2 linked regions of the Prosthecobacter dejongeii genome follow. Each later gene encodes a partner of the first gene's protein in a complex. Links are inferred from orthologs where the notes say so. Each region holds a gene or a part of one and is shown on either strand. Other genes may lie near its edges.

Evidence for each region.
Region 2: the proteins of dnaN (region 1) and dnaX are in contact, whole or in part, in a cryo-EM structure (PDB 8GIZ), measured with the Escherichia coli proteins. The link is inferred for Prosthecobacter dejongeii from one-to-one orthologs.

The regions. Positions count from the first base shown.
Region 1 is NZ_JACHIF010000009.1:229,477-232,685, reverse strand. Bases 123-3,011 are described here. They hold dnaN (DNA polymerase III subunit beta), read right to left. Parts: upstream 2,172-3,011; coding sequence 1,074-2,171; downstream 123-1,073. Other genes in these bases: HNQ64_RS19175 (sulfatase family protein), read right to left, coding at 2,361-3,011; HNQ64_RS19185 (hypothetical protein), read right to left, coding at 543-1,052; HNQ64_RS19190 (prephenate dehydrogenase/arogenate dehydrogenase family protein), read right to left, coding at 123-527. Outside these bases: more of HNQ64_RS19190, read right to left, coding at 1-122; more of HNQ64_RS19175, read right to left, coding at 3,012-3,209. UniProt on the Escherichia coli protein: Confers DNA tethering and processivity to DNA polymerases and other proteins. Acts as a clamp, forming a ring around DNA (a reaction catalyzed by the clamp-loading complex) which diffuses in an ATP-independent manner freely and bidirectionally along dsDNA.
Region 2 is NZ_JACHIF010000002.1:521,006-524,240, reverse strand. The notes cover bases 165-3,079. They hold dnaX (DNA polymerase III subunit gamma/tau), read left to right. Parts: upstream 165-568; coding sequence 569-2,590; downstream 2,591-3,079. Other genes in these bases: HNQ64_RS07365 (PQQ-dependent sugar dehydrogenase), read right to left, coding at 3,032-3,079; HNQ64_RS07370 (YbaB/EbfC family nucleoid-associated protein), read left to right, coding at 2,625-2,939; HNQ64_RS07380 (hypothetical protein), read right to left, coding at 165-451. Also shown: more of HNQ64_RS07380, read right to left, coding at 1-164; more of HNQ64_RS07365, read right to left, coding at 3,080-3,235. UniProt on the Escherichia coli protein: Part of the beta sliding clamp loading complex, which hydrolyzes ATP to load the beta clamp onto primed DNA to form the DNA replication pre-initiation complex.

The sequences.
Region 1 (3,209 bases):
TGCTCCTCGGGAGACATTTGCAGAACTCGACAACCTAGAGCCTGCCAAAAGTTTTTCAGGCGGGGAAGTTCGGCATTTTCTGCGCCGATAGGCGTCAGTAAGCAGGTGGCGTTTTGAAAAAGATCTGCCCGCGCCACCTCAATGCCTGTTTTTTCAGACCCTGCCATGGGATGACTGCCAATGAAGCGTGAACCGAGAATGGGGTGCAGAGCGCGAACCACGCTGCCTTTCACGCTGCCCACATCGGTGATCAGGCAATCGTCGGCGAGTTGACCTTGCGTGATTTGCTCAGCCAGGGTTGCCATCGTCTCCACAGGCGTGCAGAGGATGATGAGAGAGGCACCTTCCGCAGCGGCCGCGGCATCTGTAAAAAAATCTGCCTGAATTCCCCGTGAGCGGATGCCTGCCTCCGCGTTTTCACGTCTAGCCCACAGGCGTAGTTTCGCCCCTGGAATGCGCTGTTGTACAGCAAGAGCTAAAGACCCACCGAGCAATCCGGGTCCAAAAATGGCAATGATTCTTTCCACGATCACTCGCGAGGCTTAATACGGCACGCGGAAGATGTCACCTGTTTCCGGATCGCGGGCCTTCTGGCCTGGGCGAAGCCCTTCCACACTGATGACTTTCTTGGGATCCTTGGGGCTGTAAACAAACCCAGGTTTACCCGGAACCGCACGGGCATAGGGCACATCCCCGGCAGGTGGTGGTGTGACGGCTGGTGGGGTGGACGGCGTGGTGATCACAGGCGGGGTGGTTACCGCTGGCGGTGTCACCGTGCCACCTGGGACAGTCGGCTGAATCCCTGGAGGGGTGACCGAGAGTCCAGGATCCACCACCGGGGCCGTTGGGTCCAAATTGGGCACCGGGACCTGCGGGCCGACTGGAGCCGGCGTCGGGGCGATGGGCTCCACGTAACGGTTCGGGTCGCCATAGCGTGGGGGCTGATCCAGAGAGCGTCCACGTCCCGCGAAGGGGCGTGGATCTGGGCCGTAGCAACTGGCGAGCGATGCCGTGATCGCAGTGAGGACGAGGAGATGCGTGGAGCGCTGCATCGGGAGTGTGGGGTAGGGAGGTTAACTGTTCACGCGCATGGGCATGAGCACGTAGAGGAAATTGGTGCCGGTGCGGAGAACGCCAGGACTGATTTCATCAATCAAGTGAAGATACACTTCATCCGCGCTGAGGTTGCGCAGCGGGGCCATGGTGAACTCCGGATTGAAAGCGATGGTGATGGAGGCACCCTTGTAATTGAGGGGGATGGTTTCACGCGCTTCCCCGATGTCCGGGCTGCTGGCGATGATTTCCACCTGCCCAGGGGTGAACTGGAACTTCACCGAGTTCGACTTCTCACTGGCGAGGAGGGACACACGGCTGATAGCCTTCAGGAAAACTTCGCGCTCCAGGGCGATGCGCTCCTTGGCTTCGCCGGGGATCACCTGGCGGTAGTTCGGATAGTTGCCGTCGATCAGCTTGCTGATGAGCAGGCTGTCACCCAGGTCAAAACCTACCTGGCTGCTGGTCACGCGAATGATCACCTCGCCTAAGTCGCCGCAAAGGCGGGCCAGTTCGTTCACAGCCTTGGTCGGAACGATGATGTCCACTTCCTGGCTCTGGGGGAATTCCAGTTCCTGCTCCACCATGGCCAGACGACGGCCATCCGTGGCCACCATGGTCAGGGTGTTGTTCTTGAAGGAGAAAAGGATGCCGTTCAGCACATAACGAGTTTCGTCGGTCGAGATGGCATAGGATGTCTTTTTCAGGCAATCGCGCAGAATCTGCTGATCAATCTTGAACTCACGGGCGTCGTCAAAGCGGGGCAGGGCAGGGAATTCCTCGCTGGTAAGGCCCAGCACCTTGAAATAGGACGGGCCGCTGCGGATGGAAGCGACGTTTTTCTCATCCACGCTGATCTGGATGTCTTCCGCAGGAAGCTCACGAATGATCGTGGCCAGACGGCGGGCCGGCAGGGTGGTGGCCCCTTCTTCCTCGACCTCAGCGGCAACGCTGCAAGTCACGCCGACATCCAGGTCCGTTGTGGTCAGTTCCAGCACGCCATTTTTGGCGCGGAGCAGGACGTTAGAGAGGATGGCCAGGGTGGTGCGTGCACTGACGACGTGCTGCACTTGCTGAATGGCCTGCTGGAGAGATTCCTTGCTGATCGTGAACTTCATATAAAAAGGCGTGCCTGCTGCTTGAGACGAATGGCCTTTTTTATCAGAGGGCAGACGAACGGCAAGGAGTTTGGCAGGGAAAGTGAAGGGGGACGTTAGGGCCTCCAGGTTAAAAAGTCGCCCCTAAACCTCCAATAACGACTTTTTGTCCTCGTTTTCTTGTAGGGGTGAACGGTGATTTATTGGAGTTTACTTCTGTCCTTTGTTCGCCTTACCGCCCTTGCCACCTTTTTTCGGGGCTTCGGGTTTCTTCCAGATTTCGACGGGGACGTCGTTGTTTTGACGGGCTCCAGGCGTGCTGCGGCCGTTGGCGACTAGGGTTTCCAGTTTCTTCGTGAGGCGGTCAACGATTTCGGGGTGCTGGGTGGCAAGGTTGGTCTGCTCTCCGAGGTCGGCTTCCATGTTGAAAAGCTGTACGGGTGGCGAGTCCTTGGGCTCGGTGCCGGGGCGGGGGTCGCTCCAGCCACCGGAACCTGGGCAAAGGGCGAGCTTCCACGGCCCCTCGCGGATGGCAAAGACACCCTGGATGCTGTGATGGATGAGGGATTCGCGAGCGGGTTTGCCAGTTTCACCCAAGAGGGTAGGGAGGAAGCTGAAGCTGTCTTCGGCGGCAGTTTCTGGAGTAGTTGCTTCGGTGATGTCGGCGGCGGTGGCAAAAAAGTCCGTCAAGCAGGTGAGCTGGCTAGTCGTCTGGCCGGGCTTCACCTTGGCAGGCCAGCGGACCAGGAAGGGAACCCGGTGGCCACCATCGTAGATGTCAGCTTTGTGACCGCGCAGTTTAGAGCTGGGGTTGTGGCCTTTGGCCAGCAGTTCGGGATAGTTGGCACTGGGCGAGCAGCCATTGTCGCTGGTGAAGACGATGACGGTGTTTTCGGCCAAGCCGTTGTCATCCAGAGCTTTGAGGACTCGGCCAATGGCGGCATCGGTTTCCATCACGAAGTCGCCATATTGGTTCAGGCCACTTTTGCCCCGCCACTCGGGATTGGGCAGGATGGGGGTGTGCGGGGAGGCGAGGGGGAGGTAGAGGAAGAACGGCTT
Region 2 (3,235 bases), on another replicon or contig:
AAGGAGTCTGTGGAGAGGTCACTGAATCCAATGAAAAAGCTGGCAAAGTCGGCATGAGGGGCATCGGTGCCGCCCCCCCTGGCGGATTACCAGGAACAGGCGTAGGGACTACTGGCGCATCCAAAGGCCCATCTCCGCGGGTGCGACGGACCACCAAATTCATCACCTTGGGCTGACCAGACTCGATGTCAGCCGTCAGGTAGCGGCCTTTGCGTTCCTGGGTCAGCTTTAATTTAGCCTCCGTTCCGGCTGCATCCATGGCCACCAGCTCTGTTCCCGTACCGAGATTGGGCACGACGTCACAGCGGATGAGCACGTAATTTTGCTCAGGGTTCACCATTTCTACGATGCCTACCACGGTGGTTTTGGGACCTTGCGGCTCCGGCTTTTTTTTCTTCTTGAATAGCCCACAGCCTGGGAGCACCAGCGCTAGGACCAGGGGGAAAAGCACACATTTAATCGGCCACATGTTGCCATCCTAGAGCATCCTTCCCAGGAAAGCCAAGGATGTGGATGAGTTTCCCCAAAATCTGTTCGCCTCCCCCGCCACACACGCTAGCATCACAGCGTGAGTTATCAGGTATTCGCCCGCAAGTATCGCCCCAAAACCTTCGCCGATGTGCTCGGCCAGGAGCATGTCGTCCGCACCCTGCGCAATGCCATCGCGCAGAACCGTCTGGCTCATGCCTACCTCTTCGTCGGCCCGCGTGGCACGGGGAAGACTTCCACGGCACGCATTTTCGCCAAAGCCCTCAACTGCCCGAATGGGCCCAGCATTGAATTTGATCCCGAAGACGAGCTCTGCAAAGAAATCGCTGAAGGCCGGAGCCTAGATGTGCTGGAAATCGACGGTGCCAGCAACAATGGCGTGGATCAGGTGCGTGATTTGCGGGAAAGCGTCAAATACGCCCCCTCCCGCTGCCGCTATAAGATCTACTACATTGATGAGGTCCACATGCTCTCCACCGCCGCTTTCAATGCGCTGTTGAAGACCCTAGAAGAGCCGCCTGATCATGTAAAATTCATCTTCGCGACGACAGAGGCGAACAAGATCTTGCCCACCATCATCAGTCGCTGCCAGCGGTTTGATTTGCGCCGTATCCCAAACACCATCATTGCAAAGCATCTCCTCCACATCGCCACCCTGGAAAACGTGGATCTGGATGAGAAAGCAGCGTTTGCCATTGCTAAAGGGGCCGATGGCGGTATGCGCGATGCCCAGTCCATGCTGGATCAACTCGTGGCCTTCTGCGGCAATACCATCCGTGAAGTGGATGTGCTGGAAATCTTCGGCTTCACTGCTGTACAGTCCGTGGCAAAGATGGCGCAGCACATTTTGGATAGCGACACCGTCAGTGCCCTCCGCCTCGTTCATGACACCAGTGAGGCTGGCAAGGACCTCGGCCGCATGCTAGGAGATCTCATCCAGCATTTTCGCACGCTTTTGGTTAGCCAAGCTGACCCCGATGCTGCGGCCGAAGATCTGGAGCCTGACATCGCTGAACAAGTCAGCTACCAGGCCCAGATAGCCAGTACGGACCAGCTTCTGCGAATCGTCGATGGACTCGCCGAAGTGGATGCACGCATGCGCTGGGCGACCAATAAGCGTCTGCATTTCGAGCTGGGAGTCATCCAGGCTGTGCAGCATTATAACGAAGTCAGCATCAGCGACGTCATCGAAGCCCTAGAGGGCAACGGCACCGTCACCGTGCCCCGCCCTGCCCCGCGCCCACAGCCCGCGCCGCGCCGCGCCGCCCCGGTGGAGATCGCCCCCTCTCAGCCTCCCGAACCAGCCCCTTTGGCCAAGGCCCCCGAGCCCGCACCCGTCATCATCGAAGAGGCTCTCCCGCCCCTGGCTGCTGCACCTGCACCTGCACCTGCACCTGCACCTGCACCTGCACCAGTTCCTGAGCCCGAGCCACCTCCAGCCGCCGCACCGGAACCCGAGCCCCAACCTGCTCCTGCTCCTGCTCCTGCTCCTGCTCCTGAACCAGCACCGACTCCCAAACCGACCTCGGCGCCTATTGCAGCTCCTTCCCCGGCCCCTATAGCGCCTTCATTAACGAATGAAGAATTCCGCCTCGAACTCCTGGGGCGTGTCCAGCAAAAGCGCCCGCTCATCTCCTCGTGGCTAGAAGCCACAACCGTCATGTCCATGGCGCGCGGGACCATCAAACTTGGTTTTCCATCCAGCGAAAGCCACGCCAAAGAGAGCCTCGCCCGCGACAATCAGCGCACCTTCCTCGAAGGTCTTGCACAAGACATCCTTGGTACGCCAATGAAGTTTGAAATGATCGTGGACCCGAGTCTGAAACCACCACCGGCGGCAGAACTTTTCGGTGCGTTGGACCTGCCTGTAGCCACACCAGCCCCAGCCCCGAGTGCCCCCCCGCGCCCGGCTACAGCCCCTATACCCGTCGTGGAACGGCCAAGGGAGAAGGCTCCAGCCGCAGAAGCACCTGCTCCAGAAACAAATGAAGCAGCCACACCCGAAGATATCACTGCCGACTTTCAAAACGATCCGCTCATCAAGAGCGCCATCGAGAAATTCAAACTGAAGCTAGCAGGCACCACTGCACCCCAATCTTAATCCCTCAATCACTTTAACCCCCTACTATTTTTCCATGAACATCCAGAAAATGATGAAGCAGGTGCAGGACATGCAGAGCCAGATGCAAAAGTCTCAGGCTCAGCTCGCCACCAAATCCTTTGAATCCACTGTCGCAGGCGGCAAAATCATCGTCACAGCCAATGGTCACGGCGATATCCAAAGCATCAAGATCGCCAAAGAAGTGGTGGATCCCGAAGATGTGGACATGCTCCAAGACCTCCTCCTTTCCGCCGTCCAGCAGGTCCAGAAAAAAGTAAAGGACACTCAGGCGGCCGAAATGAGCAAAATGACGGGCGGCCTGGGCCTCCCTCCAGGACTCGGTTTTTAAAGATGCGATGTAGCCACCTGCGCTCTGAGCGCAGAGTGGCCACACATTTTGTTATTCCGTGGGTGGGGGTGACAGGATGTGTTCCATCTCACTCACCTGTTTCCTGCACTCTCATAGGCCACACGCCACAGGCAATCGCCCGTATCATCGCTGACCAGTAAGGCACCATCTTTGGCCACAGTTACCCCGACAGGTCGCCCCCAGACATCCCCGTCGGGCGTCACAAAACCCGTCAAAAAGTCCACGTACTCGCCTGTGGCTTTTCCTTCCTTAACTGGAATTTGCACCACCTTGTA